Regions from separate parts of the Martinezella sp. CNPSo 3890 genome, predicted to be linked through region 1. Evidence: riboswitches for the same ligand, from Rfam matches in the RefSeq annotation. Region 1 holds a riboswitch; each other region holds the start of a gene.
What was found. A riboswitch is a leader RNA that binds a small molecule or an ion and turns the genes downstream of it on or off. The one in region 1 is predicted to bind cobalamin.
Positions count from the first base shown of each region.

Region 1 (10,307 bases):
CCGTCGTCATCGAAATCAGCGAAGAGCTGAATGGCATTGAGGATTTCGTCCACGGCAATACGTCGCGCGACGAGCGTGCCAAGCTGCCGCCCATCCGCAGGACGATCGTGCGCCTGCATCGCCATCTACGGACCGTTCTCTCGTTGATGCGCCACGCCGCTGCCTCCGACGACGAGGAAATGCCGCTCGGTTTCGAGGATGTCGCCGGCCGGCTGACGGGACGCCTCGAAGCGGTCGAGCACGACGTCTATGCACTGCAGGAACGGGCGAGGCTGCTGCACGAAGAGATCGATTCGAAGCTTGCCTCCGAGATCAATCGGCATCTCTACATCCTGTCGATCATGACCGCGTTTCTGCTGCCGCCGACGCTGGTGACCGGATTCTTCGGGATGAACACATCAGGGTTGCCGCTGGCGAGCGGTGCAAGTGGCACCGGATATGCGGTTGGCTTCATCATCGCCTCCATGCTGCTGGCATGGTGGCTACTCAAGCGGGTCAATATTCTCTGACGTCGAATCATGCAAAAAGCCGCCCGGCGAAAAACCGGACAGCTGGCATTGGTCGTTCTGGAAACGCTGCTTAGAAATATGGCGAATAGCACTGACGGCGCGGGCCGGAATTCGGCTGGAACGTATTGTCGTAGGCGCGATAGGAGCGATAGCGCGACTCGCACCAGGCGACATGGCGCGGGTTGATGCCCGCGGACGGAGCCGGAGCCGGCTCATAGTAACGCGGTTGGCTGGCGATCGCGCCGCCGATCAGCGCGCCTGCGCCGAAGGCAGCCAGCGGGAACCAATAGCCGTCATGATAGCGATAGCCATGACGATACCCTCGATAACCACGATAGCCGCCATACCAGCCGCGGCGGTAGTAACCGCCATGGCGCCACTGCACCTGTTCGACATTACCAGGCGCGGCCTGGGTGGGCGCGGCCTGTTTTACGATCGGTGCGGCCGGCATCTGCATGGCAAAAGACGGTGTGAAGCTCGTCATGGCGACGGCAGCCGTTAAGGCGACTGTCGCGATTTTTGCACGGAAACCAAGCATTTTCATCTCCATTCCCTGGTTCGACTTGATACTCAAGCCTGTAGCGTTTCATGTCGGGAATGCTTCCCGAGCAAGGTTTCGCCGCCTGCTTCGTCGCATATCCGAATAGACGGCAAGAAACGCGGCAGCGCGTTATTTAGTTCCTCAAATCCCTACCGATTTAAGGAGTTACGAGGGGCTCCACGATGAACTTATAGTGATTGCTTTCTTAACCCAAGATTAACCAGCAATCCTTACTATTATTTCATGAAAGGATACCGAAAGAGTAACCTCCTCATTTACAGCTTGCTGACGATCCTGGCCCTGATGGGGCCGGTCTCAAAGCCTTCGGCCGGCGAAAGCCAGCCCTGGGGCGATCCGAAAAACGCCCTGATTGTCGATGCTTACGAGCTGAACACCATCGACTGGACCGCGTTTCTGCAGGACAAACGGATAGCCGGCTTCATCTCCAAGGCGTCCGACGGACTTCCTGAAAGCTTCAGTTGCACAGGCGACCATGGCGGCGATACGGTGGCCCATTGCAGGACGATGTGGCGAAAATACGCAGTTAGCCGCGAACTGTTTCAAACCCGCCGCATGCTGGCAAAGACGAATGGCCTGTTATGGGGCGCCTATCATCTGGGGCGCCCGGGCAATCCGATCGATCAGGCCAATCATTTTCTCGACTACGCCAATCCTCAGCCGGATGAACTGATGGTGCTCGATATCGACGGCATGGACACGACGCAGTTCATGTCGCTGGATGACGCGCAGATCTATGTTGCCCACATCAAGGTCAGGACCGGGCGCTACCCCATTCTCTACGTCAATCACAACACGGCGCGATACATAGCCGACCATCGCGGCACCTATCCGCTGCTGTCGCGGCTGCCCTTGTGGTATGCGCGCTACAAGCCCGATGTCAAAGGCACTTTTCCACTCGGCAACTGGGACAATTATGCCATCTGGCAGTTCGCTTCTTCAGACAATTGCTCGGAGAAAAGCTGCCCCTATCGCGTGCCGGGCACGCTCACCGATATCGACGTCAATGTCGTGCCGATGACGAAGATTCAGCTTGCCAAGATCTGGCCGCAAGGTGATCTCCTGCCGGCCAAACCCCTGCCCGCACCGGACGTGACGATCGCGCTCGCACAGATGTGCAGCGGGCCGCGGCAGACGCTCGTTTCGCTCATAGCCGACGTCGACCCAGTCGTCACTGCCTCGACCCCGCAATCGAAGCCGGCCGAGATCAACGAGCTGAATTACCAGGATTTCTAGAGTATCTTCGCTTTTCCTCAAATCGCGAAAACGCTCTATCTTCTTGTTTGTTTACGCATTCCGGACGGAAAACCGCTGCGCACCTGGAAATGCTCTACGCCTCGATCTGCACATCCGTCTTCGGACGCGAACAGCAGGCGAGGATATAGCCCTCGTCGATCTCGTCATCGAGGATGCCGCCATTGTGGCTCATCTCGACTTCGCCGGAGAGCTTCATGACCCGGCATGTGCCGCAAAGACCGGATTCGCAGGCGGCACCGATGCGCACGCCGGCGCCACGGGCCGCCTGAAGCACGGTTTGTCCCGCTGCGCAGGCCACATCCTTGCCCGCCATCGTGAAACGGATCGTGGTCGCCGCCTCGCCCGATGCATCGTCGGAGACCTCTGCAAGCGGCGTTGCCGCATTGGCCGGCTGGAAGCTTTCCTGATGATAGCGCGACATGTCGAAACCATGGGCTTCGAGCATGGAGCGCACGGCGTCCATGAAGACTTCCGGGCCGCAGCAGAAGATCGTCCGGTCCATGAAATCCGGCGCCAGCAGACCGATCTTCGCCTTGTCGATGCGGCCCTTCAAACCCGACCAGAGATCGGTGCGGCCGCAACCCTCGACGATGAAGCCGAGGTTGAGGTTCGGCATGAAGCGGGCGAGATATTCGAGCTCGGAACGGAAGATGATATCCGTCGGGCTGCGCGAACAGTTGACAAAGGTAATATCAGACAATGGTGCGATATCGGACATATACCGCGTCATCGCCATCATCGGCGTGATCCCGGAGCCGGCCGAGACGAAGAGATATTTCTCGCCGGGATGGCGGATATGGCTGAAATCGCCGAGCGGGCCGAAAGCCTTGATGCGCATGCCGGGCTTCAGGTTCTCGAACATCCAGCGCGTGCCGATGCTATCCTTCTGCGCTTTCACTGTCACGGCGACCGAGAAGGGCCGCGACGGCGTCGACGACAGCGTATAGGTGCGCATGACCGGCTCCGGAGCCGTCGGCAGCTCCAGCGTCACGAACTGGCCCGGCAGATAGCGGAACCAGTTGTCCTTGTCGGAGCGGAACGTGAAGGTCATCACGTCGGGCGCTTCGGGCGTTGCCGAAAGGCATTCGAGCACATGCTGCCTGTCATTCCAGGGCTGCATCTGATCGAGGTGGCGATGCGGAAGGGAGACGGTCATGTTCATGCTCAGGCAACCGCCGACAGCTTAGCCTGGTCGCCCTGCAGCCGGTTGATCATGAAGGTCGTGTACCATTCGACGAACTGCATGACTCCCCCTTCATGGACCTCCGAATAGGGACCGGGCTCATAGGCCGGCGAGCGGATGCCGAAGGCGTTTTCCTCGACGATGCGGCGGTCCTGATCGTTGGTTTCGGTCCAGACGTGGGTCAGCTCTTCCAGATTGTAGTCGACACCTTCGACGGCATCCTTATGGACGAGCCACTTCGTGGTGACGGCCGTTTCCTCGGCGCTGATCGGCAGGACACGGAAGGAAATCGCGTGGTCGCCGAGCATGTGGTTCCACGTCGTCGGGTAGTGGAACAGCAGCATGGTGCCGATGCCGTTGATCGTCACGTCAGATGAGAGCGGCCGCCTGACGGCATTCTGACCGGACATGGTGTAGCTCTCGGCACCTTCGATCAGCGGCATGCGGGCGGTGCGGAACTGCCCGTCAGGAGAGATCTTGAATTCGCTCGGCAGGCCGGCGGCTTCGCAGCGTGCCCAGTGCTCGGTGATGACGGGGTCACTCATCGCGCCCTGCACGCCGGTGACGGTCGGAGCCTCCGGGAAGGTGCGGCAAAGTTCCGGGTGATTGGCCGCGCAATGATAGCATTCGCGGTTGTTTTCCCAGACGAGCTTCCAGTTGCCCTTTTCGATAATGGTGCTCTGGAAGGCGACCTTGGCTTCGCTGATGCGGTGCGGCGCCATGTAGGGCTCGATCGTCGCGCGAACCGGGGCGAAATCGGGAGCGTTCTGCGCGAGGCAGATGAAGATGTAGCCGCCGACGCTTTCGCAGTGAACCGGCTTCAGCGAATACTGGCTCTTGTCGAAATCCTCCGCCATCTGGCGGGCAAAGAGCAGCGAGCCGTCAAGTTCGTAGGTCCACTGGTGATAGGGGCAGACGAGCTTTGCCGAGGAGCCGCGCTCCGTCGTGCAGACGCGTGAGCCGCGATGGCGACAGCTATTGTGGAAAGCGCGGATGACCTGATCGCGGCCGCGGACGATGACGACGGGATAATCGCCGATCTGGACGGTGAAATAATTGCCCGCGCGCGGCACTTCGCAATCATGGCCGATAAACAGCCAGTCGCGATAGTAGATCGTCTCCATATCGAGCTTGAAGTAATCCGGATCGGTGTAGAAGGGTTGCTCAAGGCTGAAACCCGTCCGGTGGTTCTTCAGTTGCCGCAGAACTTTGCTGCCGATGTCCATTTGCCTATCCTTAGCAGTACTAGGAGGCGGGCAAAGGACATGCACGGACGATTGGGAGCGGCCAAAAGCAATGTCCCGACCACCCGCCGCGGTCAGTAAACCTATGTGCCCAAGGCTGGTTTCCGGGCTCTGGAGCGGCCCTGTTTCCAGAGCCCCATGGCACCTTCCCAGACCGATCGGTCCAGTGGCTTTATCCGCCATGCCTCACTCCACCACCGTTGCGGGGGCAGCGCCGGATTTTGACCGGCTTCCCAATTCTCCGTCTCCCTAGCAGACGGCACCTTGAGATTGATATCATCATAGCTCTGGGCCACGTAAGCCGCTGCGCTGCAATGCGACATCGGCTTCGAATTTGACGACAGGCGAAACGGGACGCCGGGACGGTTGCATGCCGTGAAAATATTGAGAGGTGATTCAATCATTTAGTCGCCCGCGCGAGAGGTGGCCCGAGCATCGCATTTGCATTCTGCCAATGACGCTTTATTCTGATTGCGACAAGCCCGCGAGCGGCCGCTAATCAGGAGAATAAGTGGGCGGCGGAGAGCGCCTGCAGAGTCGGTAGCGGTAGTCTTGGCTCAGGCGCGATCAAGCTCGGCTCAAGCTCCGTAATCCATCATGTTCTCCAAAGAGTTTTATAGCGAGATCCGGCATGGCCAAACTCAGATATTTCGACGCTGGGAAGCCCGCCGAGCCCGAACCGGCGCCACCGGTATCGACGACGGGCTACAGCGAATTCCTGCGCACCGGCCGCATCAACCGCAACAGGCCACATTGGCTGGCGGAAGAGCGGGAATATCTTACCCATGAGCAGGTGGCTGTGCGCACGGCACAGAAGCTCAGGGATGCCGGCGAAAAAACCCATGACCGGCTCAACAGCTTCCACAAGTCCATCCGCTTTCCGAAGCTCATCTTTCATCACACGCTGAAGGACACGCCGCATCTCGGCTATTGCCACGTCACCGCTGCGCGGACGCAATTCGCGCATTACGAGGACGTGAACTGGGCTTTCTATATCGCCAATTTCTTTGCCCGCATCGGCCAGGAAGAGAACTTCTTCGAAGACATCAGCCTCAAATATTCGCGGATGTATTTCGCCGTCGCCATCCACCCGGACAAGGACACGGAAGACAAGAAGCTGACGATCAACCGCGACGTCAGAGGCAATGGCGTCCTGTTCCACACTCACGATCCGCAGATCGCCATCCGCAATGTTCTCTTGCTCGGCGCCCGCAACGAGCAGCTTCGCGACATTATTCGCCAGCTTTGACGATTGATCCGAAAACTCGAAGAGCATAAGAAACGGCCTGAACTGCAAACAGGCAGGCCATGGCACGACACATAGACATTCTCGAACATCCGCAAACGGCGATCGAAGTCGCGACAGCGGCTCTCGCAGAGGGTCTGCCGATCGGGCTGCCGACGGAGACGGTCTATGGTCTTGCCGCCGATGCTACCAATCCAGCCGCCATTACCCGGATCTATGAGACGAAGGGCCGTCCGCGCTTCAATCCACTGATCTGCCATATGAGCGATCTCGCCATGGCCGAACGCTATGCGGTCTTCGATCCCACCTCCCGTAAATTGGCGGAAGCTTTCTGGCCCGGCCCGCTGACGCTGGTGCTACCGCTCAAACCCGACAGCGGCATCCATCCGCTGGCGACTGCCGGGCTCGACACGGTCGGCATCCGCGTGCCGCAAGGCTTTGCCGGCGATCTGATCCGCGCCTTCGGCCGTCCGCTTGCCGCGCCGAGCGCCAATACTTCGGGCAAGATCAGCGCCACAAGCGCCGATCATGTGAGTGAAGACCTCGGGGAGCGGATCACGCTCATCCTCGATGCCGGCGCCTCAGTCGTCGGCGTGGAATCGACCATCGTCAAGGTCGAGGATGGCGAGATGCGTCTGCTGCGGCCCGGCGGGCTGGCGGCAAGCGAGATCGAACGAGTGGCCGGCAAGGCGCTGAAGCGCAAGAAGAAAGCCTCGGCTGCCATCGAGGCTCCGGGGATGATGGCTTCGCATTATGCACCGGGCGCAGCCGTGCGCCTCGACGCGACTGAGGTTTCCGCGAACGAAGCGCTGATCCGCTTTGGAACACCAGATATTCCCGGCATCGAAAAGGCTATTGCCGTGCTGGATCTGAGCGCCAGCGGCGATCTTTCGGAAGCTGCCGCAAACCTTTTCGATTTCATGAAGCGCGCCGATGCCACCGGCGCGACAACGATTGCCTTCTCGCATATTCCCGACGAGGGCCTCGGCGAGGCCATCAACGACCGGCTGCGCCGCGCCGCCGCGCCCAGAGAATAAATCAGCCATCGGCAAAGGACACGCCATGAGCAGCTCCGTCCCCTCTTCCGACCTTCTCGATCGCTTCGCCGCCATCGTCGGCGAAAAGCACGCCGTGCGGGATCCGGCGGAAATTGCGCCGCATCTCGTGGAAAATCGCGGGCTCTATCACGGCGCCTCGCCCATGTTGCTGAAGCCCGGCTCGGTAGAAGAGGTTTCGGCCATCCTCAAGCTTGCCAGCGAGACCGGCGCGGCCATCGTTCCCCAGACCGGCAATACCGGCCTTGTCGGCGGGCAAACGCCGCGCGAGGGTGGTTCCGACATCATCCTTTCGCTGGAGCGCATGAACCGCATCCGCGATATCGATCCGGTCGGCAACACCATGATCGTCGACGGTGGCTGCATTCTCGCGGATGTCCATAAGGCTGCGGCCGAGCATGGCCGCATGTTTCCGCTTTCGCTTGGTTCCGAGGGCTCCTGCCGTGTCGCCGGCAATCTTTCCACCAACGCCGGGGGTACGGCCGTTCTCGCCTATGGCAACATGCGCCAGCTTTGCCTCGGCCTCGAAGTTGTGCTGCCCACGGGCGAGATCTGGAACGGACTGCGCCGTCTGAAGAAGGACAATACCGGCTACGATCTGCGCGATCTCTTCATCGGCGCGGAAGGCACGCTCGGCGTCATCACCGGCGCGGTGCTAAAACTCTTTCCGCAGCCGCTCGGCCATCAGGTGGCCTTTGCCGGCCTGCAGTCGGTCGATGACGCGCTGACTTTATTCAAGAATGCCTCCAGCCTCTGCGGCACGGCGCTGACCGGCTTCGAGCTGATGCCGCGCATCGGCGTCGAATTCACCACGCGGCATATTCCGGGCGTGCGCGACCCCCTCGACACGGCCCATCCCTGGTATGTCCTGATCGATATTTCCACCTCGGATTCGGCAGAGACCGCCGAGCGGATGATGACGGCGCTGCTCGAGCAAGGCTATGAGGCCGGGCTGATCCAGGATGCGACCATTGCCAGCTCGGAAGCGCAGCAGAAGGCCATCTGGCATATGCGCGAGAGCATGTCGGACGCACAAAAGCCTGAAGGCGGCTCGATCAAGCACGACGTTTCCGTGCCGGTGGCCCAGATCCCGCAATTCATGGCGGAAGCCGAAAAGGCCGTTGTCGGTGCCATGCCGGGCGCACGCGTCTGCGCCTTCGGCCATATGGGCGACGGCAATATTCACTACAACATCTCGCAGCCCGTCGGCGCCGACAAGGCGGAATTCATCGGCCGCTGGCGCGAGATGAACAAGATCGTGCATGGTCTGGTGCTGCAGCATGGCGGCTCGATCTCGGCCGAGCACGGCATCGGCCAGCTGAAGCGCGACGAGCTTGCTTCCATCCGCTCGGAGATCGAAATCGACCTGATGCGCCGGATCAAGACAGCCTTCGATCCGGCAGGCATCATGAATCCGGGCAAGGTCCTCAAGGTCTGAGGCTCAAACCGTCACGACGACCCGCTCCGAAGCAAAGCAACCAATCTGGCAGGAAATCACATTGCCATCGGCATCGATGTCTTCGCCGGCATAGGCAAGCACTGGCGCGAGGCGCGATTGCTGCAGCAGACGGGCTTCCGCTTCAGTCGGCATGCGCGCGGTGATGTCGGTGGAGCGTCGCCAATAGTCGGCCACGCCATAATCCTTCAGCGCCGCCGTGAATGAGCCCATTACGGTGAATTTCTCTGCCAAACCGGGGAAGCGCTTGGCCGAGCAGCTGCGCATCACGAACGAGACGGGAAGCGCATCGGCATAGGCTACCAGGCACATTTCCAGCACCGCCTCGCCCGGCTGAAGATTGAGCCGCGTGGCGATATCGGCAATTGCCGGAACTTCCCTGGCCGAGACAACCTTGCGCGTGAGGTTCGCATCCGTCGCGGTCAGATCCTTGGTGAACCGTACCTTGTCGCCCAACTGGAAACGAACGGGCATATCGGCACGGACATAGGCGCCGCTGCCGCGCGCCACGCGCAACAAGCCCTCCCCTTCCAGCTCTGCGATCGCGCGCCGCATCGTCACCCGGGAGACACCGAATTGTTCGGACAAAGCGCGCTCGCCCGGCAGCCGGCTGCCGGGCGCATGCGTGCCCGTATCGATGGCATTTCGCAGCTTCGCGGCAACGGCCGCCCAGCCTCCCGCAGCCCTTACGCCTTTGTCCTGTCGATTTTTCTCTTCCATCACCAATCTATTGCCTTGAAATTGGTATATACCAATTTATAAAGATCCAGCTCGTTTATGGAAGGGATCGGCATGGGCGACAAGCGGATATATGTCACGTCAGTCAGCAGCAGCGGCGTTCACGCGTTCAGCAAGCAGACCAAGGATCATATTCAATTGTTGGCCGGACTTGGCGTCGAAGGCGATGCACATATGGGGGTGACGGTGAAACACCGCTCTCGCGTCGCGGTCGATCCGACCCAGCCGAATCTGCGCCAGGTACACCTCATCCAGGAAGAGCTGTTCGACGAGCTTACTGGAAAGGGTTTCTCCGTTTCGCCGGGTGACATGGGCGAGAACATTGCGACCCGAGGGATCGATCTGCTTTCTCTGCCGCAAGGCACGCGCCTGCATATCGGTGCTGAAGCGATCGTCGAGGTGACCGGCTTGCGCAATCCCTGCAAGCAGATCGACAATTTTCAGAAAGGCCTGCTGCATGCGGTGCTCGACAAGGATGCCGATGGCGGGCTGATCCGCAAGGCGGGCATCATGGGCATTGTCTCGAGGGGCGGTCGTGTGCAGCGCGATGATGCAATCCGTATCGAGTTGCCGCCGCTGCCGCATGTGAAGCTTGAGCGGGTTTGATCAAAGATAACAGCGTCATGGTCAGGCAGGCATGCCTGCGGCGGGGACGACCTTATGGGAGAAGCCAGCTCTGAACATGCTGAGCCTCTGATACCCCCCTCTGTCACTTACGTGACATCTCCCCCACAAGGGGGGAGATCGTTAACCTGTGGCGCGTAGTTGCCCCAAGTAAGCATCGCATTTATTGAAATCGAAGTTTCTGTTTTAACTAAGGGCGGGCGTCAAACTCCCCACAATCTCCCCCCTTGTGGGGGAGATGTCACGAAGTGACAGAGGGGGGTGCGCACTCTCCGCAACAACCGCGGCAAGCGTCATCCCCCAACTATATCAATCGAAATCCTCATTGCCCGAATTGCCGCCGCCATTGCGGTTGCCGGAGATGATCTCGCGTTTGCCGACATGGTTGGCGGGGCCGACGAGACCGTCCTTTTCCATGCGCTCGACCAGCGATGCC
Region 1 is NZ_JBXSOR010000001.1:344,377-354,683, reverse strand. It holds gene AC13RC_RS01690 (transporter) at 1-509, shown strand, start outside; gene AC13RC_RS01685 (BA14K family protein) at 580-1,047, opposite strand; gene AC13RC_RS01680 (glycoside hydrolase family 25 protein) at 1,354-2,304, shown strand; gene AC13RC_RS01675 (FAD-binding oxidoreductase) at 2,399-3,487, opposite strand; gene AC13RC_RS01670 (aromatic ring-hydroxylating oxygenase subunit alpha) at 3,490-4,734, opposite strand; cobalamin riboswitch at 4,831-5,034, opposite strand; gene AC13RC_RS01665 (DUF6656 family protein) at 5,384-6,001, shown strand; gene AC13RC_RS01660 (L-threonylcarbamoyladenylate synthase) at 6,061-7,035, shown strand; gene AC13RC_RS01655 (FAD-binding oxidoreductase) at 7,061-8,491, shown strand; gene phnF (phosphonate metabolism transcriptional regulator PhnF) at 8,495-9,229, opposite strand; gene AC13RC_RS01645 (MOSC domain-containing protein) at 9,302-9,853, shown strand; gene AC13RC_RS01640 (DNA translocase FtsK) at 10,181-10,307, opposite strand, start outside.

Region 2 (10,307 bases), on a different contig from region 1:
AACGTATAGTCGAATGCGGTGAGCAGACGCAGTAGTTCCATGATGTTTCTCCTCCCACAGAGAACACGAACCAGAACAACCGCTAGTATGTTCCTCGAACAGGTGTATGCCAAGTTTTTTACATCTTGCGATGCAAAAACAATGTTGTGCGGGGCACAAATAACCGTTTGTTTGCAAAGGCATATCAGCACTGTATTGACTGCCGTTGGTTGCAGAGAGGGCAGGCACGCGCTGCAATCGTATTGTCAACAAATTTTATAGAGTATATCACTACCTCACTGATAATTGCCGTTGCCGGCGGATGTAGAATTCGTGTGGCGATCGATCTGGAGGAAGTTGGCTATTGACCATCGGCTCGGACCACCAGGCGCCTGATCTGCCTGTTATCGTCATAGTTGGCGGCGGCGTTTCGGGGACGGCGGTTGCCTTCCATTTGCTACAGAACCAGTCGGGGCGGGGCTGTCAGCTCTTTATATTCGAGCCAAGGGAGCGTTTGGGGGCAGGGCTTGCCTACGACACGCAGGATCCTGCCCACCGCATCAACGTGCCGGCGGCGAAAATGAGCCTGCTGCCTGACGACATCGAGCATTTTCAGCGCTGGCTGCTGGAGAATGACGCGCTTGTCAATGATGATGCGGCAGTCGCCGCCAATGGCGTTTTTTTTCCGCGACGCTCCATTTTTGGCAATTATATCAATAGCATGATCCGTCCTTTCGTCGAGAATGGGCGGCTCCTCCATGTCAGGCAAAGTGTCGAGCGTATTCAAAGGACGGACAACCGCTGGACGGTCACCGGTGCTGATGGACAGCGCGTGGATGCTGATATTCTCGTCATCGCCACCAGTCATCCGTCGCCCTTGCCACCGCAAGGGCTGCAGGATGCGCTTGCCGATCACCCGCGCTTCATTCCCGATCCGACACGACCGGATGCGCTTGCGGCCATTCGCGCCGAGGATCGCGTTCTGATCGTCGGCAATGGTTTGACCTCGGCCGACGTCATTGCCTCGCTCGGGCTCAGAGGCCATAAGGGGCCGATTACTGCCATATCCCGACGCGGCCTGCGCTCGCGCGGCCATGCGGCAGTCAGGCAGGAGCCATTCGGCGATTTCGCCACTCAGCCGTCGAAGACGGCAGTCGAGCTGCTGCGCAACGTACGTACCGCCATCCGCAAGGCACAGGACGAAGGCCGCAGCTGGCATGCTGTCATCGACCAGGTGAGGGCGCAAGGCCGGCATGTCTGGCACGCGCTGCCGATCGCGGAACGGCGACGTCTCGTCCGGCATTTGAGGCCATTCTGGGATGTGCATCGGTTTCGCGTTGCGCCGCAGGTGGAGGCTGTCAGCGAAGGGGCGCTTGCAAGCGGCCGGCTGGAAATACTGGCGGCTTCGGTCGCGGCGGTCGGCGTTGCAGATGACGTGGTCGACTGCACCCTACGCCTCAGCCGTTCGGAGCGATCCGTTGAAAGGCAATTCGATGCGGTCGTGGTCACCACCGGACCAGGGCATCGCGGGATCCTGCAATCGCAGGGCTGGATCGACGAGCTATCGAAGGCCGGATATCTCGCAATGGATCCCGCACGGCTGGGGTTTTCCTGCGATATGCGATCACGGGCGCTTGCCGGCGATGGAACGGTGGTTCCATCCTTGTTTATCTCCGGACCGCTTGCGCGCGGAACCTTCGGCGAATTGATGGGATTGCCCGAGGTGGTCGAGCATGCCGTTCTGGTGGCCGACCAGGTGGCGGGTGCGGTTGCCGACTTCAGGCGTGGGCAAGAGAAGGCATATTTGGACAGTAGCGCCGCCTAAATCCAAGAAAAGCCGCAAATTCGTTGCTTAGGCGATACAATTGCCTAAATTTACTCATATAAACTATACAATTTGTGAGTTACTGTCTTGTTCGTAAGGGGCTGCGGGGTTACTTCCGCAATCTGTGCTGACAGGACCGGCCCGTTGAGTCTCTTTTGAGCCACGCCGGGTTTTCAACAATCGACTTTGCAGTAAAGCGGACGGCGATGCTTACGAAAAAAGGAAAATACGGACTGAAGGCGCTGGTGGATCTCGCACGCCTTGGTCCGGGTGAAACCGCGTTCATCAACGATATCGCGTTACGCAACAATATTCCGAAGAAGTTTCTCGATACCATTCTCCTCGAATTGCGAAATGCCGGCGTATTGCGTTCGAAGAAAGGCCCAGGCGGCGGTTATTCGCTGTCGCGCCCCGCATCGGAAATCCGTATCGGCCATGTCATTCGTACCCTCGACGGCCCGTTGGCGCCTATCCGTTGCGCCAGCCGTACGGCTTACGAAGCCTGCGACGACTGTTCCGATCCGGAACGCTGTCAGGTCCGGCGCTCGATGACCGAGGTGCGTGACGCGATTGCCGAGATTCTCGACAACATGTCGCTGGAGGAATTCGTTGCCGGTGGCGCTGACGCCGATATCCCGGAACGGGAAAACCACCGGGCCTCACATATCGGCTGACCTTGTCGATTCTCCTGCGCCCATTAAGGCAATGAGGTCTTCGATGGCTTTACGCCGTTGAGATGGTAGTTGCCGACGATGTGGTATTTCCGGCGGGCCGGTTCATGCAGGGTGTGAATGCGGGCGTTGCGCCAGTGGCGGTCAAGGTTGAGTCCGATGCGCGCAGACTCCGTGCCCGCAAGCTCGAACAGCGCGTCGGCTGCTTCCATCGCGATATCGGCAGTAATCGTCTGGGCCGCCGCAACGGAGAGTGCGGCGTCGATAACATGATCTTCGGTGAGATTGATCTGTGCGGCATCGATCTTGCCGCCGGCGCGCTCCACCATCGCCGTCGCCGCCTCAATGCGGATGGCAATCTCGCCGATCCTTGTCACGATCAGCGGATCGTTGACGGCTCGCTCATCCCCGTTGCCTGAGTGAGAGCGGGTCCGCACGAATTCCATCGTCGCCGTCAGCGTGGAGCGGGCAATGCCGAGATTGATGCCGGCACCGGTGAGCTGGTTCACACTATCGATCACTGTAGGCTCAGCCAGCTTTTCTCGGTGCAGAAGAAGGGCGTCGGCATTGAGATAGACATTATGCAATATGATCGTGCCGTTTCCGGAGGTGCGCTGACCAAAGCCATCCCAGTCGTCGATGATCTGGATGCCTTCCATATCTCTGGACACGACAGCGGCGATCAGCCCCTTGCGTTTGTCGGTCGTGAATAGCGCAATCCAGTCCGAAAACAGAATGCTGGCGGAAGGCTGACTCCGTCCGCTGAGGCGGAAGCCGAGCCCATCCGCTGTCAGATGCCAGGGATGCTGGTCGGTGCCGCTTGCACCGGATTGGGAAAAGATGCCGCCGAAACGATCGCCGATAATGGCGCGGTCGAAAAGGGATGCCCGTTGGTCCTCGCTGCCCCCAATTCTCACCGCTTCCAGCACATGAAAATGCGTTTGCAATATCTGTGCTATGGAAGGATCTGCCTCAGCGAGGATCGCAACGACCTCGGCAAGAACGCAGTTCGAAATGTCGATACCGCCATGTTCCGAAGGAACGGAAATCCCCAACAGGCCTGACTGCGACAGGGCTTCGACCTCGTCATAGGGCAGGATGCGATTGATATCGCGATCGCTTGCATGCTGAGCAAAACCGGCGGCGAGCGAACGTGCGATGTCGAGCGCTTCCTCTTCGCTCTGAACGCGATGGGCGGGCGGCCTGACACGTTCGTGCAACTGCGAAACAGTCCCCATTCACCACTCCTCGGCCAGCGCCAAGTCGGTTTCTCAGGCGCAGCAAATCCCTGCGATCTTAATTTCGATAGATGGAGTGTACAACGGATTTTCCTGGCGCATTCTTGTTGCGCCCTCGGGCACGATAGGTGCCGACCACGAAAATTGTAAGCGAGCAGCCCGATATAATGCGTTGAGGATGGCGGGTTGCGAACCCTCCTCTCGGGGGCCAACGAATAGCGAAAGCTGCTTCATAAGCTGATCCTAGGGCTTGGATTTGCTTTCCCTTTTTGCTGATCGACGCAGGTACCGGATACGAAGGGGGTGTCCGGTCGCCAGCCGTTTTCTGTACCGCAGCTTCGTCGACCCTATTCCGCCCGGACAAGAAAGCACTTGCTAGCGGAGCGTTTTCGCGCTTTCATATACGACTAAATAAGTAGACAATGGCAATAATCCTGCTGCCTGATGGCTTTTGACGAAGTAATCATATGGCGGCTGATCGCAGGCATCTGGTGTTGGATCAGAGTTGGACCTGCCTGTCGCATCTTTCATTTTGGAAGGATCCTGATTGAAGAAGCGCGACGCGTATTGAGAACGGAAGCGGCTTTCGTGCGTTCTGTCGGCCGCAGTCCCAAGGTTGCCGAGGCCCGGATATCGGCTCTGTGTTTCCGGACCTGTGAAGTCAGCAAGCCCAAGAAAGGCATGATCGACCACCTCTCGCCCCAGGAGTTGATATGACGGTTCAGGGATTCTTTTCCGCCAGGACGAACGCGACAGCGCGGCCTTATGCGATGCCCCGCATTGCCGTGATTGGGCGCGGTTTTTCCGGCATGATGATGGCGATCGCCTTGATGAAGACGGTTCGCTTTCCCTTCCATCTGCAGCTTTTCGATCCTAATTCCACCGTCAGCGGCGGACAGGCGCTCGCCTCCGGACATAGCAGTGAAATTCTCAACAGCCGTGTTCGCGATCTTTCCGTTTCCGCGGGAGATCCCGACGACTTCAATCAATGGCTTTGCGGTAATGTGCCTTTCCGCAGCGCCGTCCCCGCCGCCATACCCGGTTTTTTGCAGATCTTCGTACCGAAGAGCATTTTCAGCGACTACGTCTATCAGCGCTTTTCGGAAGCCTTCTCGTCACGGCGGGATGTGGCGGTGCAGGTCAGCAGTGAGACGGTCTTCGGGCTTCGGCGTGTTCGTGGCGGCCGTTTCGTAGTGGAAAGCGATGGCGCCGCCAATGCGCCTTTCGACATGGTGGTGCTGGCGACAGGCTATGGCATTAGCGATCACGAATTCCAGGCCAGCGATCTCGTGACCGTGCCGACGACGGTGCGGGCGCGCCGTCTCGTGTCGCGACCGCATACGATCCTGCTCGGAAGCGGCCTGCGCGTCGTCGATCGGCTGCTGCAGATGCGTGAGAACGGCTATACGGGACAGATCACCATCGTTTCGCGGCGAGGCTTTCTGCCGCAGAGCCACACGCGCAACAATGCCGATCCGGTTTTCCCTGCCGACGAGATGCCCGGCAAACTCAGCGAGATCGTCCGCTTCGTCCGCAAGGCTTGCGTCGAGGCGGAGGCGAACGGCCAGAGCTGGCAATCCGTCATGAACGGCTTGCGCAAGCATGCGCGCTCGCTTTGGCGATCTCTGCCGGCCGGGCAGAAGCAGCAGTTCAACCGCCATTTGCGGGCGCTTTATGACAGCCATCGCAATCGGCTTCCCGAGGCGCTGCACTTGCGCCTCAATCAGGAGCTTGCCGAGGGCAACACGTTGCTGCGGCGCGGTCATTTTATCCGCCGCACGCCGACCGGGCTGGTTTTGAAGCCGGCTGGCCGGCAGGAGACCGAGCAGCTCTATGCCGACGACGTAATCGATTGTCGGTGCCAGGCGCCGGATCTGAATGCACCCTTGCTGCGTAGCCTCATCGATGCCGGCCTCGCGGTGCCGGACGAGCTTGGCCTCGGTCTCGCCGTGGACGCGACAGGCTCGCTTGAGGTCAACGGGCGTACGACAGACGGGCTTTTTGCGATTGGTCCCCTGGGACTTGGAAGTCTCCCCGACATCGATCTGGTGCCTGAGATCGTGACGCAGGCCTATGCGGCGGCAGAGAGCGTCGCGGAGCGTTTTCATCCTCAGTGCAAGGCGGTCTGACAGCCCTGCGGTTTCTTTCATTCTGGATCGCGATTGAGTGCTTCCGCATATGCATATCGCAGTTGCGGCCTCGAGCGGAGATAATGGCTTGTCATTTGTTATGTAATAACGTAACGATTGCCTACTCAGGCCGAAGCTCCAGGACAAATGAAAGCGCATATGACATCCCCGTTGCCCGCATCCGCTTTCTATGACATGAATACCGCCGATGGTGCTGCTTTCGGATCGATCCGGATGGCGGCTGAAAAGGGAACACGGTGCGGATTACCCATCAGGGGCCAAGACCGTGGCTGCCCCCGCAACTGTAAGCGGAGAGCGCGTTCGCAATATGCCACTGGCGTCAAGCCGGGAAGGCGCGAACGAGTTGTGACCCGCGAGCCAGGAGACCTGCCATCGACGATATCAACCGCAACGGACGGGGTGTTCCGATGGAAAATCAGTGGTTGGGCGAGGGCGCCGCTGCGTCCGCTGGCCCCATCTTGACTGTGCCTCCGGCGAAATCTCCGGGAGGCATCTCATGGATAATACAAAAGAGGCGACGCACCGGATCACCGTGTGCACCAACTGCCGTCATGTCGGCAAACCGTGCCGGCCGGGCCTCGAACTCCTGAAACATCTGCAGATGGCGATCTCCCAGGCTGACGCCGCACTCGCGGATGATTTCAGCCTGGAGGGCAGCGTCTGCATGGCGGGCTGCGAACGGCCGTGCACGGTCGCTTTCCAGGCCACAGCAAAGTCGACGTACCTCTTCGGTGACATCGAGGATGCGAGCGATATCGGTGCGCTCGTCTCCTTCGCGAAGCTTTATCGGGATCGCCCCGATGGACTGACCCGCGAAAGCGAGCGCCCGAGAGCGCTGGCAGGCAAGACCCTCGCGCGCATTCCCGCCGCCATCGTATCAGCCGAACGCCAGCTGGTCGTGTTGCAATAGGAGCCGGGTCATGTCCGAACGAAGCGCACGACTGAAAGCAGACGGCATCAGCTGGGGTCCCCAGAAGGGAATGCCGATCATCAGTGGCATCACGCTGTCAGTCGAGGCCGGCGCCCGGCTTGCGATCATCGGTCCGAATGGAGCCGGCAAGTCGACCTTGCTGCGCTGCCTCTATCGCGGCCTCAAGCCGCAGCGAGGTTCGGTGCGTCTCGACGGCATCGATCTTTGGTCCATAGGTCCGCGAGAGGCGGCGCAGCGCATCGCCGTCGTGCCGCAGGAGACGCCAGGTGATTTTCCCTTCAGCGTGCGGGACGTGGTGTTGATGGGCCGCATCCCGCACCGCAAGGGCATGGCACGCTGGAGCGATCGCGACCATGAGGTCACGACCAAGGCGCTTGCCCGTCTGGAACTGGAGTCTTTGGCACAGCGGCAATTCGCGTCGCTGTCGGGTGGTGAGAAGCAACGGACGCTGATCGCCCGCGCCTTGGCACAGGAGCCGGAACTCATCATCCTCGACGAGCCGACCAATCACCTCGACATCCGCCATCAGCTCGAGATTCTTGAGCTACTGAAGAGACTCGGCCTGACGATCATCACGACGCTGCACGACATCAATCTCGCTGCTGATTTTGCGACGCAGATCGCCGTCATGAATTGCGGGCGGCTTATGGGCCACGGCGAACCTGCCGAAGTCCTGACTGTGGAGCATGTCTCGAACGCTTTCAGGGTTGGTACGCGGCTGCATCGCACCGACGGCGGTCCGCAGCGCTTTTCCTTTTCCCTTCGATAATACGATCATTGGAGTTATTCATGTTTTCTCGCATATCCCTGTCTGCCGCGGCCTTGCTTATCGGAAGCCTGTTTGCGGGCACGACACTCGCCGAGCCTGTCACCGTGCGCAGCTGCAATCGCGATGTGACCTTCGACAAAGCGCCGGAGCGGGCCGTTTCCAACGACGTCAACCTGACCGAGATGATGTTGGCGCTGAAGCTGCAGGACCGCATGGTCGGCTATACCGGCATTTCCGGCTGGAAGACGCTGGATGAGAAGCTGCGTGACGGCGTGAAGGAACTGCCGGAGCTGTCGCCGAAATATCCGAGCAAAGAGGTGCTGCTCGGCGCCAATGCGGATTTCTTCTTTGCCGGCTGGAACTATGGCATGAAGGTCGGCGGCGAGGTAACTCCGGAAACGCTCGCCCCCTTCGGCATCAAGGTCTATGAGCTGACCGAATCCTGCATCTTCGTCATGCAGAAGAACAAGCCGACCATGGACGACATGTTTGTGGATCTCCTCAATCTCGGCAGGATCTTCCGCGTCGAGGACAGGGCGGGGGCGCTCGTCGCCGGCTATCGCAAGCAGCTTGCTGAGATCCAGGCGAGGATCGGTCATGTCGACAAGCCGACCAGCGTTTTCGTCTATGACTCCGGTGAGAAGAAGCCGTTCACATCGGGGCGCTATGGCATTCCGACCGCCTTGATCGAGGCTGCCGGCGGCGTCAATGTGATGGACGACGTCGAGAAGAGCTGGACTGAAGTGTCCTGGGAGCCGGTCATCGAGAAGAACCCGGAAGTGATCGTCATCGTCGACTACGGCCAGGTCACCGCCGCCCAGAAGATCGCCTTTCTCAAGGGCAATCCGGCCTTCAGGAATATCGATGCCGTGAAGAATGACCGCTTCGTCGTGCTGCCCTATGTGGAGGCGACGCCGGGGCCGCGCAACATCGAGGCTATCGCCACGCTGGCCAGGGCCTTTCACCCGAGCGCCATGTAATCGTCTGCAATGCCGATCCGTCCAGTCGATCATGGGGCGGATCCCTTCCTCAAGATTCAAGCATGCGCCTCAATCTCTCCATTCTCATCCCCTTGCTCGCCATAGGCTTCATTCTGTCGATCACCGCCGGTGTTTCGCTCGGTTCGGCATCCATTCCGTTCTCCACCGTCTGGTCGATTGTCGGCAACAGACTGCATGTTGGTGCCTTTCCGGCCACCTGGTCCAGCGGGCAGGAAAGCATCGTCTGGGACGTCCGTTTTCCGCGCGTCGTTCTGGCGGCGCTCGTCGGGGCGGGGCTTGCCATCACCGGCGCCGTCCTGCAGGCGCTGACGCGAAATCCATTGGCGGACCCGCATCTCCTCGGCGTCTCCTCCGGGGCGGCATTCGGCGCCATTCTGGCGCTATTGCATACCGGGCTGATCCTCGGCCTGTTGACGGTGCCGTTGTTCGCTTTTGCCGGCGCCTTGCTCGCAACCGCGGCCGTCGGGCTGACGACGCGGCTGACGCGCTCGCATTCGGCCGATCGGCTCGTCCTGTCGGGCGTGGCGGTAGCCTTCGTATTCACGGCGCTTGGCAACCTCCTGATCTTTCTGGGCGACCCGAGAGCCGCCAACACCGTTGTCTTCTGGATGCTGGGCGGGCTCGGGCTGGCGCAATGGCAACACCTCATCTATCCCGCTGGCATCCTGCTGTTCTGCCTCGTCTTGCTTCTTCCGAAGACGAGGGAGCTCAATGCACTTGCGATGGGTGATGAAACGGCCGTCACGCTTGGCATTGCCGTTGCACGATTTCGCTTGCTACTCTTCGTCATCACGGCGCTGCTGACCGGCGTGATGGTCGCCTTTTCAGGCGCAATCGGTTTCGTCGGATTGATGGTGCCGCATTTCGTGCGGCTGATCGTGGGCGGCGACAATGTGCGCGTGGTGCCGCTGAGCGCCGCTTTCGGCGCACTGACGTTGATCTGGGCTGATATTATCGCGCGCCTGGTGATGGCTCCGGAGGACATGCCGATCGGCGTGGTCACCGGGCTTGCTGGAGGCGTCGCCTTCATCTTGATATTGCGGAGCGGGCGCGCATAGATCGACCCATTGCCAAGGTGTTTTCCTGGCCTATTTCCGGGCGGGCGATGATCGGCGCGGCAGATCGTCGTCAAGATGAGAGCGGCCGATATCCGGTTTTGAAGGAGAGTCCAGACGGGATAACGGCATGGAATGCCTTCGTGTCGCCTTTCTTTGTCTTACAAGGCGTACGCGTAAAGACTATGGAATTCGCAATCCTACTATAGGACGACTCGGGTCTCCATTTTTGCGGCGATTCGGTCATCCACTGCCTGCGACTTCATGTGCAACGAGGAGCTCTGCTTGCGCCTGCTGAAATCTCGTCTTTTTCTATTGTCCCTTTTGTTGCTGGGATTGGGCGTGTTTACCGCCATCATCCCGCTGGCGGGGGCTGCCCTTGCGCAGGATCAGCAGCCGGCCCAAGCGTCGCAGCAAACGGACCAACAGCCCGGGCAGCTCGCCAATGGGCTGCTGGACGCAGCTGTTACTGATCTTGGCAAAGCGAAGAAGACTTATGCGTCGCTTCAGGACGCGGCGAAACAGGCAACATCGGATGACGAGACGCTCGTGGCGCTGTCCGGCCAGGTCGACGAGCTCAACCGCACCACAGCTGCTATTTCCGCACGCCTGAAACCCCGTACCGCTGAAATCGATGCACGCCTGACCCAACTCGGTGCTGCGCCCAAGGAAGGCCAGCCGCCTGAGG
Region 2 is NZ_JBXSOR010000003.1:267,681-277,987, reverse strand. It holds gene AC13RC_RS11235 (FAD/NAD(P)-binding protein) at 344-1,804, shown strand; gene AC13RC_RS11230 (RrF2 family transcriptional regulator) at 2,011-2,478, shown strand; gene AC13RC_RS11225 (SfnB family sulfur acquisition oxidoreductase) at 2,502-3,713, opposite strand; gene AC13RC_RS11220 (hypothetical protein) at 4,089-4,406, opposite strand; gene AC13RC_RS11215 (FAD/NAD(P)-binding protein) at 4,427-5,842, shown strand; cobalamin riboswitch at 6,035-6,251, shown strand; gene AC13RC_RS11210 (DUF1636 family protein) at 6,360-6,773, shown strand; gene AC13RC_RS11205 (ABC transporter ATP-binding protein) at 6,784-7,563, shown strand; gene AC13RC_RS11200 (ABC transporter substrate-binding protein) at 7,584-8,543, shown strand; gene AC13RC_RS11195 (iron ABC transporter permease) at 8,606-9,622, shown strand; gene AC13RC_RS11190 (mechanosensitive ion channel family protein) at 9,884-10,307, shown strand, end outside.
Region 2: another riboswitch for cobalamin. It lies ahead of AC13RC_RS11210 (DUF1636 family protein); the one in region 1 lies ahead of AC13RC_RS01670 (aromatic ring-hydroxylating oxygenase subunit alpha).

Region 3 (10,307 bases), on a different contig from region 1:
GCGCTTCCAAGCCGCGAGATGCTGATGCATCTCGCCGAACGGCTCGGCGTTCCCTTGCGCGAACGCAATCCGATGCTCCTGGCGGCTGGATTTGCGCCGGTCTTTCCAGAGCGCAAACTGGACGACCCGGCACTTGCCCCCGCGCGGCGCGCCATCGACATGCTGTTGAAAGGACACGAGCCCTTCCCAGCCCTGGCTGTTGACCGTCACTGGACGTTGATCGCTGCCAATGCCGCCGTCGCACCATTGCTTGCCGGCGTGACCGATACCTCGCTGATCGAAGGACCAATCAATGTCCTGCGTCTGAGCCTGCATCCGCATGGCCTGGCGCCCCGGATCGCTAATCTCTCCGAATGGCGTGCGCATCTGCTGGAGCGCCTGCGCCGGCAGATATCGGCAACCGGCGATCCCGTGTTGACAAAACTGCTGGCGGAATTATCCGCCTATCCCGCACCGGCTGCGCCAAAATCGACGGCTCCGGAACGGGATTTCGCCGGCATTGCCGTGCCGCTGGAGCTTGTCACCGATACGGGACATCTCTCGTTTCTGTCCACAACGACCGTCTTCGGAACGCCTGTCGATGTCACCCTGTCGGAGCTGGCGATCGAATCCTTCTTTCCCGCAAACCCGCAGACGGCGGAAAAACTGAAGACGATGCTGCCGGGCGGTTGACAGCCGCCCGCGATCAGAACTCGACGCCCGGCTGCCCTTTGATACCCGAGCGGAAAGGATGCTTGATCAATTCCATCTCGGTCACGAGATCGGCAATCTCGATCAGCTCTTCCTTGGCGTTGCGGCCCGTCAAGACGACATGGGTCATGTAAGGCTTTTCGTTCTTGAGGAACTCCAGCACCTCGTTGATGTCGAGGTAATCGTAACGAAGCGCAATATTGATCTCATCCAGCAGCACCATGGAGTTGCGCTCATCGCGGATCAGTTCCTTGGCCTTTTCCCAGGCAGCCGTGGCCGCCGCAACGTCGCGGGCGCGATCCTGCGTCTCCCAGGTAAAGCCTTCACCCATCGTATGGAACTGGCAGAGGTCGGAGAAATGCTTTTCGATCAGGTCGCGCTCGCCGGTCCACATGGCGCCCTTGATGAACTGCACCACCGCGCTCGGCTTTCCATGGGCGATGTGGCGGAAGATCATACCGAAGGCGGAGGAGGATTTTCCCTTGCCCTTACCTGTATGGACAATGATCAAGCCCTTCTCGTCGGTCTTGGTCGCCATGATTTTGTCGCGCGCGGCCTTCTTCTTGGCCATCTTGTCGGCGTGACGGGCATCGTCGTTCTTCGGCACGCCCGCACCGGTTTCGGCCAATTCGTCGCTCATTGCATTCTCCCTGATATTATCGATTTCTGTGCCAGCGGCCCGCCACGCCAGATGTAGAGCGCGACAAGCGGCTGATCTTCCGTGCGCATCGCGTGGCGGATATTCGAGGGGTGATGGATGATCTCACCCGACCAGCGCGGCAGGAACAGTTGGGCATCCTTGCTCCATAGCGAGCCGTCGGTCAGAGGAATATAGATTTCCTCCGCCTCGTGATGATGATCCGGATAGTGCACGCCGGGACCAAGCAAGAGAAAACCGCCGGCCATCTCTTTGGTTGTGAAATGCCCGCGCGTGCCAAAAAGCTCGACCCAGCCGTATCTCTCGAGGAAATCCGCGCCGAAATCGGTGATGCTGTAGGTCTGCGCCCAATGCAGTTCGTCCACGGCTTGAAGGAGCCTGCCGAGCAGCACACCTTCCGCCCCATCGCGAGACCGATCATGTTTTCGAAGATAATCGACGACGGGCAAGTCCTGCGGCACGAGCAAGCGCTTCTTCATCGACCAGTCGAAGCCTTCAATGAAATGCCGTAGCACTGGATCACTGCGCGATTGCAGATAATCCCGAAAGGCGGCCAGAAGCTCGTCGACCGTACTCATGCCGCCGCCTCCTCGCCCTCCTTCAGGCTTTCCAGGTCGAACCGCGCAGAATTGCTCCTCGGCGTCCAGAGTTGGCGATCGATCGCCTCAAGCAGACGTTCTCGCATCTCCCTGAGTGCAGCCGGATTTTTCTCTGCCATGAAATCACGCACGCGCTGATCGATAACGAAGGCCTGATAGACGGCCTCGAAATGATGATTGCGGACCGCACCGGTCGTCGCTGCGAAGGCAAAGAGATAATCTACCGTTGCCGCAATTTCGAAGGCGCCCTTGTAGCCATGGCGCATGATGCCCTCGATCCACTTGGGGTTGACGACGCGCCCGCGCACGACCCGACCGATCTCCTCTTCAAGCGAGCGGATTACAGGCTTTTCCGGCCTCGAATGGTCGTTATGATAGATCGAGGGACGCGCGCCGCCAAGCTGCTCGGCCGCTGCCGCCATACCGCCCTCGAACTGATAGTAATCGTCGCTGTCGAGCAGATCGTGCTCGCGATTGTCCTGGTTCTGCACGACCGCCTGGATCGAACGCAAACGCTCTTCGAAGACGCCCCGCTCCGCCCTGCCCTCCTCGCCGGCGCCATAGGCATAGCTGCCCCAGACGAGATAGGCCTCCGCCAGATCCGCGCGCCGCTCCCAGCCTTTCTCATCGATCAGCGCCTGCAGACCAGCTCCATAAGCGCCGGGTTTCGACCCGAAGATGCGATAGCCCGCCCGACGACTGGCAGACGCGGTGTCCAGCCCGGCCACCTCAAGCCGCGCGATCTCGCCGCGCATGCGCGCCGCAATCGGATTGTCCGTTGCATCCTCATCGAGCATGCCGACCGCGCGGATTGCCCTATCGAACAAGGCGATCTGCTCGGGAAAGGCATCGCGGAAGAAGCCGGAGATGCGCAGCGTGACATCGACACGCGGCCGCCGGAGCATGGCCGGCGGGATGATCTCATAGCCGGTGACGCGGCGCGAGGTCATGTCCCAGACCGGCTTGACGCCAATCAACGCCAGCGCCTGCGCGATATCGTCGCCACCCGTGCGCATGTTCGATGTGCCCCAGGCTGTCAGGCCGAAGGAAACGGGCCATTCGCCATGATCCTGTACATAGCGGCGGATGAGCAATTCGGCCGATTTCTTGCCAAGCTCGTAGGCCGCCGGCGTCGGAACCGCACGGCTATCGACCGAATAGAAATTGCGCCCCGTCGGCAGAACATCCGGCCGGCCACGAGTCGGTGCGCCGGATGGGCCGGGAGGTACGAAACGACCGTCGAGACCTTTGAGCAGAGCCGCGATTTCCGCGTCGCCGCAGGCAAGGATGGACGGCTGGAGCTTCGAGCCAATCTCGCCGAGAACCATGCGAGTGTTGGGCCAGTTCTCCGGGCAGGCCGTTTCGCCATTCACGAGTTCTGCGGCCAGGAGTTCGATGCGCTCGACGGTATCGCCCTGTGTGCGCCAGGAGGCGTCGGAGATGTCTTGGAGAATTGTGGGGCGCGGGCCGGTCCATTCGGCGGCCATGTCACAGTCTAGCGGGTCGAATGGCTTGTTCGGAGGGATACCCCCCTCTGTCAGCTTCGCTGACATCTCCCCCACAAGGGGGGAGATTGATTGGAGTGTGCCGCTTCGTTCTCCCGATTTATTACCAACAGCATCTGCGGATTCGACAGTCACTTGAGGCGATGGGGCAGCACGAGCAACCAATCTCCCCCCTTGTGGGGGAGATGTCGCGAAGGCGACAGAGGGGGGTATCGCACTCCCCACATCCTCGAACGCATCCCGAGCAATCGCCCGCTGCAGACTCTGATCGCCACCCTCGCCCAGCCCGCGCGGCACCCTTGCCAGCGCCACCGTCAAATCCGTCAACAACCGCCCAGCGGGCGAGACGCCGAAAATGTGCAACCCATCGCGGATCTGCATTTCCTTGAGGTCGCAGAGATAGGCATCGAGCTTGCGCAAGGCCTCGTCTTCGCCCTCGCCCTTGGCGATGCCGGCATCCTGATCTAGCCCGATATCGGCGACGAGATCGAGGATCTGTTTACGCAGCAGACGGATGCGGCGGGGATCGCCGCCGGAAGCCTCGTAATATTCGTCGACCAGCGCTTCCAGATCCTTCAGCGGGCCATAGCTTTCGGCACGCGTCAGCGGCGGCGTCAGGTGATCGATGATGACGGCGCTCGTGCGGCGCTTGGCCTGCGTGCCCTCACCAGGATCGTTGACGATGAAGGGATAGAGGTTCGGCAGTGGTCCGAGGATTGCTTCCGGATAGCAATTTTCCGACAGCGCCAGTGCCTTGCCCGGCAGCCATTCGAGATTGCCGTGCTTGCCCATGTGAATGACCGCATGCGCATCGAAAGAGCGGCGCAGGAAGGCATAGAAGGCAAGATAGCCGTGCGGCGGCACGAGATCGGGAGAATGGTAGCTCTCCTTCGGATCGATATTGTAGCCGCGCGCCGGCTGGATACCAACGAGCACATCCCCGAAGCGGGAGAACGGCAGGGCAAAGCCGTCATCCAACGCATAGGGATCGGCCTCAGGCTCCCCCCAGCGCGCGGTAATCTCATCTTGAATCGGTTTGGGAAGCGACGAGAAAAAATGCTTGTAGTCGCTGAAGGAAAGCGTCTCGCCGACCACGCGGCCATCGTACCCCGAATTTGTCGGCCCTTCCGCCAAGTGCCGCATCAGCGCATCACCGTCGGCAGGCAGATCGGCAACGCCGTAACCGGCCGCCCGCATCGCCTTCAGCACTTCGATCGTGCCGGCCGGCGTATCGAGCCCGACACCATTGCCGAGACGTCCATCACGATTGGGATAGTTCGCCATGACAAGCGCAACACGGCGATCGCCGGGCGGCGTATTGCGCAGCCGCGCCCAATTGGCCGCAAGCCGCGCCGTATAGCGCATGCGATCCTGAAGTGGCTCGCTGGCAACGATATTGGCCTCGACCCTTTCATCATAGCGGGCCGCAGCCTTGAAGGACACGGCGCGGGCGAGAACGCGCCCGTCGACCTCGGGGAGCGCCACATTCATGCCGAGATCGCGCGCCGAAAGCCCCTGCGAAGATTCCTCCCACGCCTCCTTCGATGAAGCCGAGAAGATGGCTTGCAGAACAATGGCGTCACCAGTCTCCAGCACTGTTGGCTGCCGATCCGCGCCCGGAGCTGAAACGGCAAAGCCCGTGGCATTGATGACCACGCCCGGTTTCAGCTCGGTAAAGACACTTTCGAGAATACCGACCGACACGGCGTCCTTGAGGCTATAGGCAAAGACCGGCAACGGCCGCATGCCCTCAGCGATAAGCGCCTCCATCATGGCTTCGACAGGTCTGGTTTCACCGCTCTGAACCAACGCCCGATAGAAGGAAATCGCGACGGTCGGAGGTTCGAATCCTGCAGGGATCACCATCTCCGCTTTGGAGACTCTCCGCCACTCTTCGACGCCGATCACGCCCCGCCCCGGCCACCAGATCCCGGCCTTCATCAAGGGTACGGCGGGCATCGGCTTCTCGGCGCCTGAGAGCATCGCCTCGGCATAGGCGAGAAACACCCGCGAATTCGCCTCGCCGCCCTCGATCAGATAGGACCAGAGCGCATTGAGATCATCGAGTGCGACGTTGGAAAATGGCGTTAGCCCGGGATCGGGTTTCGAATCTCCCGGCAGCACCGCGATCAAGGCACCCTGGCGCGCTGCACAGGCATGCAACGCTTCCAGCGCATAGTGGAAGTAGCTTGCTCCTCCGAGCGCCCGCACGATGATGAGCTTCGCATGCCGCGCCGTTCTCTCGATATAGGTATCGACGGACATCGGATGCTTGAGGCTCATCAGGCTTGCAAGCCGAAGGGAACGGCCGCCCTCTCCGTGGGCCGCGGCAATAGCCGCAAGCTCGGTATCGGCAGCCGACAGAAAGAGGATATCGCCGGGCGACTGCCCGAGATCGATCGCCTCCTCTCCGTCGCTGATGGTTCCCTTTTGAGCCAGGAGAAGGTGCATGGATTTCCCTTAGACCAATGCTTCGATCGCCTTGCGAACGATCGTCTCGTCCATCTCGTGCAGGCCGATCACGACAAGCCGGGTCGCGCGGGCTTCACCCGGCGTCCAGGCGCGATCGAAATAGGTGTCGATGCGGCTGCCGACGGCCTGAAGCTGCAGGCGCATGGGCTTGCCGGGGACATCGACGAAGCCCTTGAGGCGCAGCACATCATGCTCCGCAATCACGCCCTTCAGCGCATCGACGAAGGCGGCCGGATCGGCAATCGGGCCGAGTTCGACGACGAAGCTGTCGAACTCGTCATGGTCGTGCGGCGTGCCATCCTCGTGCTCCAGCTCGTGATGAGATTTGCGGTTGACGATATCGTCTTCCGTGCCGATCCCGAGGCCGAGCAGGACAGCGGCCGGTACATCGCCGTTCTTCGCCTCGATGATCGTCGGCTTGCGGGCGGTGCGCGAGGCAACCTCGGCGCGCACGCGGCCGAGTCCGTCGGTGTCGATCAGATCGGTCTTGTTGAGCACGATCAGATCGGCGCAGGTCAGCTGATCCTCAAACAGCTCTTCGATCGGGCTTTCGTGATCGAGCGAGTCATCCTCGACGCGAGCAGCCTCTACGGCGTCGTGATCGTCGGCGAAACGGCCGGCCGCAACAGCCGCGCTGTCGACCACCGTGATGACGCCGTCGACGGTAACGTGCGTACGAATATCAGGCCAGTTGAAGGCAGCGACCAGCGGCTGCGGCAGCGCGAGGCCCGAGGTCTCGATAACGATATGATCCGGGCGCGCATCGCGCTCCAGAAGCTTCGTCATGGTGGGAATGAAATCATCGGCGACAGTGCAGCAGATGCAGCCATTGGTCAGCTCGATGATGTCATCTTCCGTGCAGTTCTCCGCTCCGCAGCCCTTCAGCACATCGCCATCGACGCCAAGATCGCCGAATTCGTTGATGATCAGCGCGATCTTCTTGCCGCCGGCATTCTGCAGGAGGTTGCGGATCATCGTCGTCTTGCCGGCTCCCAGGAAGCCGGTGATGACGGTGGCGGGAATCTTTTCCTGGTTCATATAGATCAGCCCTTCATTTTCAGCGGCAGGCCCGCTGCGATAAAATAAACTTCGGCACTTGCCGCCGCGACCATCTGGTGCAGGCGGCCGGCATGATCGCGAAATTCGCGCGCCATGCGATTTTCCGGCACGATTCCCAGGCCCACCTCGTTGGAAACGAGAACGAGTCTCGATCGTGCAGTCGACAGAAATGCAGTGAGAGCGGCAAATTCTGCCGCCATATCCCGCTCGGCCATCATCAGATTGGTCACCCAGAGCGTCAGGCAGTCGATAAGCACCGCCCGCCCCTCCGCGTCGATAGCGGCAAGCTGTCCGACGAGATCCATCGGCTCCTCATGCGTCTGCCATAGATCGCCGCGATCGGCACGATGCTTGGCGATGCGCTCGCGCATCTCGTCATCCCACGCCTGCCCTGTCGCCACATAGTGACGTTCAAGACCAGTGTCCGAAACCAGAGATTCGGCAAACCTGGATTTGCCGGAACGCGCGCCGCCAAGGACGAAGATCGCTTGGGAAATCGAAGACGACATGCGTTATGCCCGCTCTCGAGCAAAAGCGAGGGTCGGCAGCACGTCGCTGGAACCGGGAAACAGGCGCCTACACGCCGAAAACTCGTCTTGCGCCATGACAACCTCCGTGCTGGCAGCGGAACTCGCGTCCCAAAACAGGCTCTGCGCCCGGCACGCATGGCAGGTCTCCTGGCTCGCGGATGAGGCGCCGCGACGGGGGCGGACCGAAACCGGTCGCCCCCGATCGTGCACCAGCGGATCTTTCTCACCTTCCCGGCAATGCATCATGAAAAGGCGGACGATTCGTAGAATAAGAGGCGTCCAGCCCCGGTTAATCATGATGCCACACCAGTGGCTTTTTCGATTTGCGCCTGCCCCGCCCCGTTCGCCCCATGCGAACCATCGACGAAATAGACTTCAAACCGAACGAAAGACCCTGACCGCTCTACAGTCGCGGGGTCGGCTGTGATGAGAACGCCCGGATTGGGTCCGCCCCTTCACATTCCCTTTTCATCCCATGCGGCAGATCGCCGCTCAGGAACCATTCGTTATGCCGCAATGATTAGGCTTTCACTGAGTTCAAGTCAATCAAGGGCATGGATGCGACCTGCGCCATCCTGATTGCGAATTCGGTTGAAAATTCCCATAAAACCAGCGGCTTTTTTGCCGTATTTCTTTGATGTTAGGAGTTTATAGAGGGTAAGCCCTCACATTCGAGCAAAACGTATCGTCCGCTTCCAATGCTGCAGAAATTCCAACCGCGACGTCTCGGCGTCTTCTCGGTCCTATTCGATCTCGGTCGCTTCAGGGCATTGCTGCGCCGTGGCGAGCTGGGACTTGTTTTTGCCGGCGCGCTGGTGGGAATAGCGTCCGGCTGTGCCGTCACCGCGATGAGCTATATCTCGCGCAAGCTTCACAGCGTCATCTACGGTATAACCGACTACGAACGCTTGAGTTCGGCGGCAATGGCGATTCCCGACAAATCGGTGTTGTTCATCGCGCCGATCGCCGGCGGCATCATTCTCGGCATATTGCTCTACATATTGTCGCGCACGCGCAAGAAGCCGATGGTCGACCCGATCGAAGCCAATGCGCTGCATGGCGGCCGCATGTCGCTGACCGACAGCATCATCGTCGCCGTGCAGAACCTGATCTCGAATGGATTCGGCGCGTCTGTCGGGCTTGAAGCAGGTTACACGCAGCTCGCCGCGGGCATTGCGTCCAAATTCGGCTATAAGATGCAGATGCGCCGCGCGGACCTGCGCATGCTCGTCGGCTGCGGTGCTGCGGGTGCTATTGCCGCAGCATTCAATGCGCCGCTCACCGGTGCCTTCTATGCCTTTGAGCTCATCATCGGCAGCTATTCGATCCTGACGCTAACCCCTGTCGTCGTCTCGGCACTGATATCGACGATGATTGCAAGACTGCTTGCCGGCGATGACTTCGCCATCGATATCGATCATTTCGGGGCGATCGTTCCGGCAGATTATCTTCCAGCTATCCTGCTTGGTGCCTTCTGCGCCGGTATCGGCATCCTGATCATGCAAGGCGTCGCATGGGTCGAGGAACTGGCGCGCAAAAGTTCCATCGCGCCGCCTTTCCGGCCCGCGCTCGGCGGGCTGGTCGTCGGAACACTGGCGCTGATTTCGCCGCAGGTCCTGTCTGCCGGCCATGGCGCGCTGCATCTCAATCTGTCTACGGACGTGACGCTGGGCGCCTTGCTGGGTCTATTCCTGCTGAAATCGCTCGCCTCCGCAATATCGATCGGCTCCGGCTTCAGAGGCGGCCTCTTCTTCGCTTCGCTGTTCATGGGCGCGCTGCTCGGCAAGATCTTCGCCTATTGTGCACCCTATTTCGATCATGCCACGCTGACGCCGGTCGTCTATGCCGTCGTCGGCATGAGCTCGCTGGCCGTTGCCATCATCGGCGGCCCGCTGACCATGACCTTCCTGGCGCTTGAAATCACCGGGGACTTTCCGATCACTGCCCTGGTGCTGGCCGCCGTCATCACCTCATCGCTGGTGGTGCGCACGACCTTCGGCTACTCCTTCGCCACATGGCGCTTCCATTTGCGCGGCGAGAGCATCCGCAGCGCCCACGATGTCGGCTGGATCCGCAATCTCACTGTCGCCCGCATGATGCGCCCCGACGTGCACACGGGCAGCATCGACATGAGCATCGAGGAATTCCGCAAGAATTTTCCGATCGGCTCGGCGCAGCGCGTCATCCTGATCGACAAGAACGAGAAATATTCCGGAATGGTTCTCGTGCCCGACGTCTATGCGAGCCCGATCGAAAAAGACGACGAGGAGCACGGCCTTTCCGATTTCATCCGGCTGCGTAACGAATTCCTGCAGCCGCAGATGAACGCCAAGCAGGCAGCCGCCATGTTCGAGCAGACGAAGAGCGAAGCGCTCGTCGTGGTCAACGACCTGATCGAGCGCAAGGTCATCGGTCTGCTGACGGAGAGCTATACGCTGCGCCGCTACAGCGAAGAACTCGACCGCCGGCGGCGGGAAGTGTCGGGGGAACTTTAGGCGACCAGACCGTCGAGCCAGGCGGGATCGAGTACACTTTCCAGCTCTGCCGCAACCTCGTCCAGCGCCGCATCGACGCTGGCACGATAGTTCATGCGCTCGCCGGAAAGGCCGAAGCTTGCCAGCAGCTTCGCCCGGTAAGCATCGCTGCCGAAGAGCCCATGCAGATATGTGCCCATAACACGGCCATCCGGCGATATGGCTCCATCGGGCCGCCCATCGATCATGGTCGATGGCCGCTCGCAGTCCGGACCCCGCGTGACGCCAAGATGGATTTCATAGCCCGATAGCGGCACATC
Region 3 is NZ_JBXSOR010000003.1:224,677-234,983, forward strand. It holds gene AC13RC_RS11010 (helix-turn-helix domain-containing protein) at 1-672, shown strand, start outside; gene cobO (cob(I)yrinic acid a,c-diamide adenosyltransferase) at 686-1,330, opposite strand; gene AC13RC_RS11020 (dimethylsulfonioproprionate lyase family protein) at 1,327-1,926, opposite strand; gene cobN (cobaltochelatase subunit CobN) at 1,923-5,903, opposite strand; gene cobW (cobalamin biosynthesis protein CobW) at 5,913-6,962, opposite strand; gene cobU (bifunctional adenosylcobinamide kinase/adenosylcobinamide-phosphate guanylyltransferase) at 6,968-7,492, opposite strand; cobalamin riboswitch at 7,634-8,032, opposite strand; gene AC13RC_RS11040 (chloride channel protein) at 8,212-10,008, shown strand; gene AC13RC_RS11045 (cobyric acid synthase) at 10,005-10,307, opposite strand, start outside.
Region 3: another riboswitch for cobalamin. It lies ahead of cobU (bifunctional adenosylcobinamide kinase/adenosylcobinamide-phosphate guanylyltransferase); the one in region 1 lies ahead of AC13RC_RS01670 (aromatic ring-hydroxylating oxygenase subunit alpha).